Regions from separate parts of the Bacillus sp. WC2503 genome, predicted to be linked through region 2. Evidence: a T-box and tRNA genes for the amino acid it is inferred to sense, from the RefSeq annotation. Region 2 holds a T-box; the other regions hold tRNA genes.
The links. The T-box of region 2 lies ahead of leuS (leucine--tRNA ligase). A T-box ahead of a tRNA ligase gene usually reads a tRNA of that ligase, here a tRNA-Leu.
Positions count from the first base shown of each region.

Region 1: it has a tRNA-Leu gene. The T-box ahead of leuS (leucine--tRNA ligase) is inferred to sense a tRNA for this amino acid. The anticodon was not compared.
Region 3: it has a tRNA-Leu gene. The T-box ahead of leuS (leucine--tRNA ligase) is inferred to sense a tRNA for this amino acid. The anticodon was not compared.

Region 1 covers NZ_JBQYMD010000001.1:88,450-92,272, reverse strand. The annotation lists gene ACUN26_RS00520 (CBS domain-containing protein) at 1-15, opposite strand, end outside; tRNA gene ACUN26_RS00515 (tRNA-Glu) at 148-219, opposite strand; tRNA gene ACUN26_RS00510 (tRNA-Asn) at 221-295, opposite strand; tRNA gene ACUN26_RS00505 (tRNA-Ile) at 305-381, opposite strand; tRNA gene ACUN26_RS00500 (tRNA-Trp) at 392-462, opposite strand; tRNA gene ACUN26_RS00495 (tRNA-Thr) at 469-541, opposite strand; tRNA gene ACUN26_RS00490 (tRNA-Phe) at 552-627, opposite strand; tRNA gene ACUN26_RS00485 (tRNA-Asp) at 636-711, opposite strand; tRNA gene ACUN26_RS00480 (tRNA-Met) at 715-791, opposite strand; tRNA gene ACUN26_RS00475 (tRNA-Ser) at 812-904, opposite strand; tRNA gene ACUN26_RS00470 (tRNA-Ser) at 961-1,053, opposite strand; tRNA gene ACUN26_RS00465 (tRNA-Ala) at 1,074-1,146, opposite strand; tRNA gene ACUN26_RS00460 (tRNA-Pro) at 1,162-1,235, opposite strand; tRNA gene ACUN26_RS00455 (tRNA-Arg) at 1,246-1,319, opposite strand; tRNA gene ACUN26_RS00450 (tRNA-Leu) at 1,323-1,411, opposite strand; tRNA gene ACUN26_RS00445 (tRNA-Gly) at 1,428-1,502, opposite strand; tRNA gene ACUN26_RS00440 (tRNA-Leu) at 1,533-1,613, opposite strand; tRNA gene ACUN26_RS00435 (tRNA-Lys) at 1,629-1,704, opposite strand; tRNA gene ACUN26_RS00430 (tRNA-Gln) at 1,709-1,783, opposite strand; tRNA gene ACUN26_RS00425 (tRNA-Tyr) at 1,796-1,879, opposite strand; tRNA gene ACUN26_RS00420 (tRNA-Val) at 1,888-1,963, opposite strand; rRNA gene rrf (5S ribosomal RNA) at 1,968-2,083, opposite strand; rRNA gene ACUN26_RS00410 (23S ribosomal RNA) at 2,185-3,823, opposite strand, start outside.
Region 2 covers NZ_JBQYMD010000001.1:3,945,280-3,949,102, forward strand. The annotation lists gene leuS (leucine--tRNA ligase) at 1-1,225, opposite strand, end outside; T-box leader at 1,291-1,509, opposite strand; gene ACUN26_RS20290 (MDR family MFS transporter) at 1,561-2,754, opposite strand; gene ACUN26_RS20295 (cation:proton antiporter) at 3,013-3,823, opposite strand, start outside.
Region 3 covers NZ_JBQYMD010000001.1:5,194,082-5,197,904, reverse strand. The annotation lists gene ACUN26_RS26800 (NUDIX hydrolase) at 290-751, opposite strand; gene ACUN26_RS26795 (YebC/PmpR family DNA-binding transcriptional regulator) at 896-1,615, opposite strand; gene ACUN26_RS26790 (DUF3884 family protein) at 2,258-2,578, shown strand; tRNA gene ACUN26_RS26785 (tRNA-Leu) at 2,756-2,837, opposite strand; tRNA gene ACUN26_RS26780 (tRNA-Cys) at 2,848-2,918, opposite strand; tRNA gene ACUN26_RS26775 (tRNA-Gly) at 2,933-3,007, opposite strand; tRNA gene ACUN26_RS26770 (tRNA-Gln) at 3,013-3,087, opposite strand; tRNA gene ACUN26_RS26765 (tRNA-His) at 3,151-3,226, opposite strand; tRNA gene ACUN26_RS26760 (tRNA-Trp) at 3,246-3,319, opposite strand; tRNA gene ACUN26_RS26755 (tRNA-Tyr) at 3,327-3,410, opposite strand; tRNA gene ACUN26_RS26750 (tRNA-Thr) at 3,421-3,496, opposite strand; tRNA gene ACUN26_RS26745 (tRNA-Phe) at 3,515-3,590, opposite strand; tRNA gene ACUN26_RS26740 (tRNA-Asp) at 3,603-3,678, opposite strand; tRNA gene ACUN26_RS26735 (tRNA-Met) at 3,682-3,758, opposite strand; tRNA gene ACUN26_RS26730 (tRNA-Val) at 3,785-3,823, opposite strand, start outside.

The DNA.
Region 1 (3,823 bases), 3.9 Mb from region 2:
TCTAACTTGCGTCATTTTTTATCTCCTCCTTTTAATACATACCATAGTTTTTCCTAAATCCCTTTATTTATTTGAGGAAAATAAGATGATAAAAAAGAGGATTATACACAATAAAAAAGAGCCAGCATATTGCTGACTCTTTCTTTATGACCCGTACGGGATTCGAACCCGTGTTACCGCCGTGAAAGGGCGGTGTCTTAACCACTTGACCAACGGGCCATGGCTCCGCAGGTAGGACTCGAACCTACGACCGATCGGTTAACAGCCGATAGCTCTACCACTGAGCTACTGCGGAATAAATATATGGTGGGCCTAAATGGACTCGAACCATCGACCTCACGCTTATCAGGCGTGCGCTCTAACCAGCTGAGCTATAGGCCCATATACTTTACAGGGGCAGTAGGAATCGAACCCACACTGGAGGTTTTGGAGACCTCAGTTCTACCTTTAAACTATGCCCCTAAATGATGCCGGCTAGAGGACTTGAACCCCCAACCTACTGATTACAAGTCAGTTGCTCTACCAATTGAGCTAAGCCGGCATAAAAAAAATGGTGGCTCGGGACGGAATCGAACCGCCGACACGAGGATTTTCAGTCCTCTGCTCTACCGACTGAGCTACCGAGCCAACATAAATGGCGGTCCCGACCGGGGTCGAACCGGCGATCTCCTGCGTGACAGGCAGGCATGTTAACCACTACACCACGGGACCATTTGGTTGCGGGGACAGGATTTGAACCTGCGACCTTCGGGTTATGAGCCCGACGAGCTACCGTACTGCTCCACCCCGCGACAATATAATATTTTAAAAATGGAGGAGGTAGAGGGATTCGAACCCCCGCGCGACTCTCGCCGCCTGTCGGTTTTCAAGACCGATCCCTTCAGCCGAACTTGGGTATACCTCCATGAAGGAAAATAAATATTTTATTATTATATGTAGCTAAACCATTTCAAAAGAAAATGGAGGAGGTAGAGGGATTCGAACCCCCGCGCGATTCTCACCGCCTGTCGGTTTTCAAGACCGATCCCTTCAGCCGAACTTGGGTATACCTCCGAGACATATAATAAATAAAGTGGAGCCTAGCGGGATCGAACCGCTGACCTCCTGCGTGCAAGGCAGGCGCTCTCCCAGCTGAGCTAAGGCCCCATGTTTTTGGGAAAATCGGGAAGACAGGATTTGAACCTGCGACCCCCTGGTCCCAAACCAGGTGCTCTACCAAGCTGAGCCACTTCCCGTTAATAAAAGCGCGCCCGAGAGGAGTCGAACCCCTAACCTCTTGATCCGTAGTCAAACGCTCTATCCAATTGAGCTACGGGCGCATATGGTGCCGAGGGCGGGGGTCGAACCCGCACGGTGGTCACCCACCGCAGGATTTTAAGTCCTGTGCGTCTGCCTGTTCCGCCACCCCGGCATGTCATATTGAAAATTGGAGCGGAAGACGGGATTCGAACCCGCGACCCCAACCTTGGCAAGGTTGTATTCTACCACTGAACTACTTCCGCAAGACATGTTATGAGATATTTTATTAAAAGTGCGGGTGAAGGGAGTCGAACCCCCACGCCAAAGGCGCTAGATCCTAAGTCTAGTGCGTCTGCCAATTCCGCCACACCCGCATATTTTATTGAAAATGGTGAGCCATGAAGGATTCGAACCTTCGACCCTCTGATTAAAAGTCAGATGCTCTACCAACTGAGCTAATGGCTCTTAATGGCTGGGCTAGCTGGATTCGAACCAGCGCATGACGGAGTCAAAGTCCGTTGCCTTACCGCTTGGCTATAGCCCAATAATTAAGAAATGGTGGAGGGGGGCAGATTCGAACTGCCGAACCCGAAGGAGCGGATTTACAGTCCGCCGCGTTTAGCCACTTCGCTACCCCTCCGACATAAATGGTGGAGGATGACGGGATCGAACCGCCGACCCCCTGCTTGTAAGGCAGGTGCTCTCCCAGCTGAGCTAATCCTCCATTTGCCTGGCAACGTCCTACTCTCACAGGGACAAGGTCCCAACTACCATCGGCGCTAGAGAGCTTAACTTCCGTGTTCGGTATGGGAACGGGTGTGACCTCTCTGCCATCATTACCAGACTATATTCATTTAAGACAAGAATCATTTTAACTTATTCAACTTTTAAAGTCAATAAGTTTTTTATATTCTTTCAAAACTAGATAACATTGCTTCATATTATATGGTTAAGTCCTCGATCTATTAGTATTCGTCAGCTCCACATGTCACCATGCTTCCACCTCGAACCTATCAACCTGATCATCTTTCAGGGATCTTACTAGCTTACGCTATGGGAAATCTCATCTTGAGGGGGGCTTCATGCTTAGATGCTTTCAGCACTTATCCCTTCCGCACATAGCTACCCAGCTATGCCCTTGGCAGAACAACTGGTACACCAGCGGTGCGTCCATCCCGGTCCTCTCGTACTAAGGACAGCTCCTCTCAAATTTCCTACGCCCACGACGGATAGGGACCGAACTGTCTCACGACGTTCTGAACCCAGCTCGCGTACCGCTTTAATGGGCGAACAGCCCAACCCTTGGGACCGACTACAGCCCCAGGATGCGATGAGCCGACATCGAGGTGCCAAACCTCCCCGTCGATGTGGACTCTTGGGGGAGATAAGCCTGTTATCCCCGGGGTAGCTTTTATCCGTTGAGCGATGGCCCTTCCATGCGGAACCACCGGATCACTAAGCCCGACTTTCGTCCCTGCTCGACTTGTAGGTCTCGCAGTCAAGCTCCCTTATGCCTTTGCACTCTACGAATGATTTCCAACCATTCTGAGGGAACCTTTGGGCGCCTCCGTTACACTTTAGGAGGCGACCGCCCCAGTCAAACTGCCCACCTGACACTGTCTCCCGGGTCGATAAGACCCGTAGGTTAGAATTTCAATACAGTCAGGGCGGTATCCCACCAGCGCCTCCACCGAAGCTAGCGCTCCGGTTTCAATGGCTCCCGCCTATCCTGTACAAACTGTACCAAAATTCAATATCAGGCTACAGTAAAGCTCCACGGGGTCTTTCCGTCCTGTCGCGGGTAACCTGCATCTTCACAGGTACTATAATTTCACCGAGTCTCTGGTTGAGACAGTGCCCAAATCGTTACACCTTTCGTGCGGGTCGGAACTTACCCGACAAGGAATTTCGCTACCTTAGGACCGTTATAGTTACGGCCGCCGTTTACTGGGGCTTCAGTTCAGAGCTTCGCTTACGCTAACCCCTCTCCTTAACCTTCCAGCACCGGGCAGGTGTCAGCCCCTATACTTCGCCTTACGGCTTCGCAGAGACCTGTGTTTTTGCTAAACAGTCGCTTGGGCCTATTCACTGCGGCTTTCCGTTAAGAAAGCACCCCTTCTCCCGAAGTTACGGGGTCATTTTGCCGAGTTCCTTAACCAGAGTTCTCTCGCACACCTTAGGATTCTCTCCTCGCCTACCTGTGTCGGTTTGCGGTACAGGCACCTTTTATCTCGCTAGAAGCTTTTCTTGGCAGCGGGGAATCAAAGACTTCGCTCCATAAGGAGCTTCCCCATCACAGCTCAGCCTTCACGATAAGCGGATTTGCCTACTTATCAGCCTAACTGCTTGGACGTGCACAACCAATCGCACGCTTCTTCTATCCTTCTGCGTCCCTCCATTGCTCAAACGATAAAGAGGTGGTACAGGAATATCAACCTGTTGTCCATCGCCTACGCCTGTCGGCCTCGGCTTAGGTCCTGACTAACCCTGAGCGGACGAGCCTTCCTCAGGAAACCTTAGGCATTCGGTGGACGGGATTCTCACCCGTCTTTCGCTACTCATACCGGCATTCTCACTTCTAAGC
Region 2 (3,823 bases):
TTACTTTTTGATTTCCTGCGCTCGTCACTTCAAGCCATTCAATCATTTTTGCGATTGCTTCTTCTTTATTTAAACCATCAAGGAATGCTGAGTTTACGTGTGCACCATCACCTGTGTATGCTTCTTTCGTAATGTCTCCGCCTTTTACAACTTCCTTCATTGGAAGATTGAACGTTGATGCGAATTCATAGTCACGCTCATCGTGAGCTGGAACCGCCATTACAGCACCTGTTCCGTAAGTTGCAAGAACGTAATCAGCAATCCAGATTGGTAATTTCTCACCGTTTACTGGGTTAACTGCGTAAGCACCAGTGAATACACCAGTTTTCTCTTTCGCAAGTTCTGTACGCTCTAAATCACTCTTCATTTTTACAGAATTAATGTAAGCTTCTACAGCTTCTTTTTGCTCAGCAGTTGTAATGTCAGCAACAAGTGCATGCTCTGGAGCAAGTACACAGTAGCTTGCACCGAATAGTGTATCAGGACGCGTTGTGAAAACTGTGAATTTTTCATCTGTACCGTCGATGTTAAAGTGTACTTCTGCACCTTCAGAACGACCAATCCAGTTACGTTGCATATCTTTTAAGCTTTCTGGCCAATCAAGCTCATCTAGATCTTCTAATAGACGATCTCCGTAAGCTGTAATTTTTAACATCCACTGTCTCATCGGACGACGCTCAACCGGATGCCCACCGCGCTCACTCTTACCATCAATGATTTCTTCGTTTGCAAGTACTGTACCAAGCGCTGGACACCAGTTTACAGGTACTTCATCAACGTAAGCTAAGCCTTTTTCAAATAGTTTTAAGAAGATCCATTGTGTCCACTTGTAGTAGTTTGGATCCGTTGTATTTACTTCACGATCCCAATCATAAGAGAAGCCTAATGCTTTAATTTGATTACGGAACGTATTAATATTAAGCTCTGTAAATTCTGCCGGGCTATTTCCAGTATCAAGTGCATATTGCTCTGCTGGAAGACCGAATGCATCCCATCCCATTGGATGAAGAACGTTATATCCTTGCATACGCTTCATACGAGATAAAATATCTGTCGCTGTATAACCTTCTGGATGTCCTACGTGTAAGCCTGCACCTGATGGATATGGAAACATATCTAGTGCATAAAATTTTGGTTTTTCTGTCTCATCTGGCGTACGGAATGTTTTATTCTCTTCCCAATATCCTTGCCACTTCTTCTCAATTTCTTGATGATTAAAGCTCATGAGATACCCTCCTTGAAATTCTATTTATTTTCACCGCCCAAAATACAAAAAACCTCTCATCCCTAGAAAGGGACGAGAGGTTATAGATTCCCGCGGTACCACCCTAAATTAATGTAAAATATACATTCGCTTAGATCCGTAACGTGGATTAACGGCAATTGCTACTATTAGTTTCACAACTGCAACTCAAAGGCGAGTTCATAACGAAACGTGGATTGACTTGCACCGACCGTCAACTCTCTAAACCCGCTTCTATTACTACTACTCCTTTTCACTGTTATTACAAATATGAGTTAATTAAATATATTCTAAAACATGTTACATGTTCCGTCAAACTAAACTGCAATTTTTTCTTCAACTGTTTCTTCTACTTTTACTCGTTTGTCATAAATGCTCGTTGCTATAAGCGCTACTACCAGCATTACCATGATCGCGATAAACAATACTTCCATATTGTATAAATCAACAATTGCTCCGCCGACGACTGGTCCGAACATTTTCCCTACAGTCGCCGCACTATTTACGACCCCTTGATAAAATCCTAATTTATCTTTCGGTGCAAGTATATTTGCAATGGTCGGAACCGCTGGCCATACGAATAACTCACCAATCGTTAATGTTACCATCGCAACGAGGAACATCGTAAATTGCTGCGCTTGACTTAACACAATGAATGAAGCCGCAAAAATGAAAATCCCAATCATAATTTGTTGTTTTAAAGAACGCTTCATCCAGCGAATTAGCATACTAACGAGCGGCTGCGCACAAACGATCATCGCTCCGTTTATCGTCCATAATAAACTATAGTGACGAAGGCTAATATTTAATTCTTGCATATGTGTTGCAATCGCCCCTTGCCACTGTACGTATGTAACCCAGCATAAAGCATATGCTACACACACAATAAGAAGTGCTTTGAATCCCGGTGTAAGTGACCACCCTTTTTTCGTTTCGACTTCTTTTTGTACCTCTGACCCTTTTTTGTCTTCCATACCACGGAATCCAATAAAAGCAATTAAGAAGAAAACAAAGTATAAAATAAAGTTCGCTAAGAAAATATAATCAAAACGATACGACGCAACTAAGCCACCGCACGCTGTTCCAATCGCAATACCAACGTTTTGTCCAACATACATCGCATTAAATGCTCGTCTTCCGCCCTCTGGCCAAACTGTACCAACCATCGCATACATCGATGGAAAGACCATTCCAGAACCAAAGCCAATTAATGCTAGCCATACAACATATAACGGCCAACCATGGAAGAACACAAGACCTAAAATCGATACGAGTGTAATGACAATTCCTACTAAAATTGATTTATAACCGCCCCATTTATCAAATAAAACACCGCCGAGCAAGTTTCCGATTACACCAGTAAGCGAGTTGATCATTAATACCATTCCAGCCACTGATAAAGATTTCCCTAGATGATCATGCAAATAAATTGTATTAAAAGGCCATAAAAAAGAAGCACCCGTGACATTAATAATCATCCCAGCTACTAATAGCCATACTTTCCTTGGCATATTCTCCCCTCCTATTCTATTTTTTTCGTTCATATATAACAGTAAAATTGTAGTCGTTTTTAAATAGGAAGGCAATTGATTAATAGTTGATGAAATTCAGATAATGGTTTATCGGTAAATGAAATTATATTGATTGTCGCTTGAAAATATATCAGAGATTTTCTAATTATATCGACTTACCGAAAAAAAACGACAGCAGCAACAATCTATAAAAAAGAGGAGACTGCATTCACTTCATGCAGTCTCCTCTTTTTTATATTACCCAACTTCTTTTTCTCGCTTCGCACGTTCTTTAGCGCTCCATTTAAATATTTTATCCAACAGAGAGTATATCCTCCCAGACTCTTTCGTTAACAAAGGACCTAACGATGCCAATATTAACACGTATAAAGCTGAGAATGGTTTAATCGTCGCCATTAAGCCGCCCGCAATTCCAATATTCGCGACAATAATGGAGAACTCTCCGCGTGATACAAGCGTTAATCCGATATTCGTAGATGCCTTATGTGATAACCCTGCTTTACGTCCCGCAGCCATTCCAGCGATAAAATTACCGATGAGAGTAATGAAAACTGCTCCTAAGGCCAACCACACGGCTCCTCCAAGAGAAAATGGATCTATACTTAAACCGAAACTGAAAAAGAATATAGCTCCAAAGAAATCACGAAACGGAACGACAAGATGCTCGATTCGATCACTATGCTCTGTTTCAGAAAAGACAAGCCCTAATAATAACGCTCCAATCGCCTCAGCAACATGAATCGTTTCTGAAAAACCAGCCACAAAGAATAAAATAGCGAATATTACGATAATAAAAATTTCGTTAGACGAAATATCTAATACTTTATTTAGGAACGGCGTAGCTTTTCGAGCGATTATAAAGAATAATAACATATAGCCTACTGCGATTAAAACAGATGTAAGAGCACCTATAAATGACGTTGCACCTCCGAGTACTAACCCTGAAACAACTGACAAATATACAGCTAAAAAGATATCATCAAACATAATGATTCCTAAAATTAGCTCCGTCTCTTTATTACCAGATCGCCTTAAATCAACAATTACT
Region 3 (3,823 bases), 1.2 Mb from region 2:
TCATCTGAAATATTGAATATACATTATTTTAAAACATTCATAACAAACAGCAGCGTAGAAATTAAGAGCGTTATACTTCCTTGATTCCACTTTATTCTTTTATTATATCATCTATAAATTTCTATTTTTAAACATCTAGTAATCTAATTATATATGATATATCATAATTATACAGAACTAATGTTCTCGAAATCAATACTAGCTTTATTATCATTTTGACCTTTTTCTGAAGTAATATACATAAGAAAAGGGTAGCTATTTGAGATACACTCAAATAGCTACCCTTTTCTTACAACCTGCCTATAAGGTTATATGGCTGTACTTCCCACGTTTCGTATGGGATGAAATGCGTTGCTCTCATCGCATCAACTGTTCTTGATTTCATATGAGGACGCGTTATATACTCATCGATGTTCTCTTCATTTAAAGCAATAAATTTAGCCTCTTGTATTTCTTCAGGTTGAATTTTTATATCACCACTCACATATGCCACTTTAAACACAACAGCTAAAATATGCATAGAAGCATTATAATAGACCCCTGTAATTCCGATAGGCTTCACCGATAATCCTGTTTCCTCTTTTATTTCCCTACAAACAGCTTGATCGAGTGCTTCTCCTTCTTCTACCTGTCCCCCAGGCATTTCCCACGTATCCGCTCGCCAATGTACTTTTGTTAAAAGCACCTCATTCTTTTCATTTGTTAAATAGCCTGCTACAGCAACGATATGCTTTGGTGTTTTATGCTCCATAGAAATACCTCCTAGAAATACAATCATTTAAAATACTATCTATGATCCTATTCCATAACTATAACAAAACACCTTTAAAACCTTATCATCTTAATTATTTCAATAAAAAAGACCCAGTTCGTTAAACGAAAGGGTCCTTTTTTATTATTCGCCTAAGTCTACGTTATGGTAAACTTGTTGTACATCTTCTAAATCTTCTAATGCATCAACCATTTTTTCAAATTGTACTTGAGCATCTTCAGGAAGTTCTACATCATTTTGTGCAAGCATTGTTAATTCTGCAACTGTAAATTCTTCAATACCAGCATCTTTAAGTGCAGATTGTACTGAGTGGAATTGATCAGGTTCAGCATAAACGATAACAGAATCTTCTTCTTCTAGAATGTCACGTGCATCTACATCTGCTTCCATTAAAATTTCAAGAACTTCATCTGATGTTTTACCTTCAAGACCGATAACAGCTGTCGCATCGAACATGTAAGCTACAGAACCATTTACGCCCATGTTACCACTGTTTTTGCTAAATGCAGCTCGTACATCTGCTGCAGTACGGTTTACGTTATTTGTAAGTGTATCTACAATTACCATAGATCCATTTGGTCCAAATCCTTCGTAACGAAGCTCATCATAGTTTTCTTCTGAACCGCCTTTTGCTTTTTCAATTGCACGATCAATAATTGTTCTTGGTACATTGTATGTTTTCGCACGCTCTAATACAACTCTTAACGTTTGGTTTGATTCAGGATCTGGCTCGCCTTGTTTTGCTGCCACATAAATTTCACGTCCAAATTTCGCGTATATACGGCTTGTATTTGCATCTTTTGATGCTTTTTTGTCTTTAATGTTGTTCCATTTACGGCCCATACTTTCCACTCTCTTTCTCGTTTTAAATCTACATAAAAATATTAATATGAAATATAATGTGTATTCAACACATTTTTAAAAGAAATATAAAAAGTTCACTTTTGATTCATATTACAGACATAATATAAATCATTATCATTTTGTTCTTTCGACAAGTTATATTATACATGAATTTTTACGTTTATTACGAATTTTAGCATCACATAATATAATTTAACAAAAAAGACTCTAACATTTCTGTTAGAGTCTTTTTACATCGTCGATACCGATTGTCCGGGCCGCACCGACACTCCCGAAGGAACACGATTTTGAGTCTTTCTAGGTGACATTTATATAGTTATATAGAGTGTTCCCCCTAAAATCCTTTATTTTAAAGTATTTTAAAAATTTTGAGCTTCTTTAAACATGATGAATTAAAATGAAACGAAGCCAAAATGGAATCACAATAAATAACTGATACTTTTTACTTTCATTTCTCTCTTGATTAAAATTATCATATTTCATTTATTACTTTATTTCCCGCTAAACAATAAAGAAAAGGGAAAAATTACCACAACCTCCCCCTAATTACTTTTTATTGCTGTATAATTAAAACAGGAAAATAATTTTGGAATTCAAAGATTTGAAGGATGGGAGAGAATTATGACACATTTAAATGAAAAAAAAGCACATGGTCTTAAAGGGATAGGAGAAAAGCTAAACCCAACTATCTATCAAGTGAGATTCATGAAATTAGATGAACCAATTCAATTTGAGTCATTCCCTAAATTAAAGGAATTAGGGGAATGGTTGAGTACTTCAACGCAAATGTGGTCGTGCCACTCAACTATGTACAAGTACAACAGAGAAGAGTTTGAAAAGAAGTTTTTAGAAATTACAAAGTTAACAGTTGATAATGTGCTAATATCTACTGGTGGTGTCGGATTTAACTTCATGTCACCAGGGTGGAGAGATTCTCTATAAAATGAAACACTAAAGGGATAAAAATGAATGTTCATTTTTATCCCTTTAGTGTTTCACAGTTTGCTTTAACTGTATAGCATGAGCTTTGATAGTATTAGTCCTTATTTTGTAGTGCGATGAAAACACAAAAAAACTCTACACAACTAGTGTAGAGCCTTGATGTTACGCCGTTCGTGATACCGATGGTCGGGGTCGAACCGACACTCCCGAAGGAACACGATTTTGAGTCGTGCGCGTCTGCCAATTCCGCCACATCGGCACAATAATAAAGGCGGCAACCGGATTTGAACCGGTGATAAAGGTTTTGCAGACCTCTGCCTTACCACTTGGCTATGCCGCCATATTTAATTTAATTGGAGCGGAAGACGGGATTCGAACCCGCGACCCCAACCTTGGCAAGGTTGTATTCTACCACTGAACTACTTCCGCAAAAATGGCTGGGCTAGCTGGATTCGAACCAGCGCATGACGGAGTCAAAGTCCGTTGCCTTACCGCTTGGCTATAGCCCATCGAATTCTTACTTAATTATATGTAAGTATCAATTAGATTATTTGTAATTTTTAAAATAAAAATGGGGCGACTGATGGGAATCGAACCCACGAATGCCGGAGCCACAATCCGGTGCGTTAACCACTTCGCCACAACCGCCATGTTGTGTAAATATATTTGGCAGGGGCAGTAGGAATCGAACCCACACTGGAGGTTTTGGAGACCTCAGTTCTACCTTTAAACTATGCCCCTATGTAAATGGTGGAGGGGGGCAGATTCGAACTGCCGAACCCGAAGGAGCGGATTTACAGTCCGCCGCGTTTAGCCACTTCGCTACCCCTCCGAAACTTACATGGTGCCGGCTAGAGGACTTGAACCCCCAACCTACTGATTACAAGTCAGTTGCTCTACCAATTGAGCTAAGCCGGCGTATTGTATTAAGATAAATGGTGGCTCGGGACGGAATCGAACCGCCGACACGAGGATTTTCAGTCCTCTGCTCTACCGACTGAGCTACCGAGCCTTATTAAAAAAATGGCGGTCCCGACCGGGGTCGAACCGGCGATCTCCTGCGTGACAGGCAGGCATGTTAACCACTACACCACGGGACCATTTGGTTGCGGGGACAGGATTTGAACCTGCGACCTTCGGGTTATGAGCCCGACGAGCTACCGTGCTGCTCCACCCCGCGATAATACTATTCATATAAAATTTATATGGTGGAGGATGACGGGATCGAACCGCCGACCCCCTGCT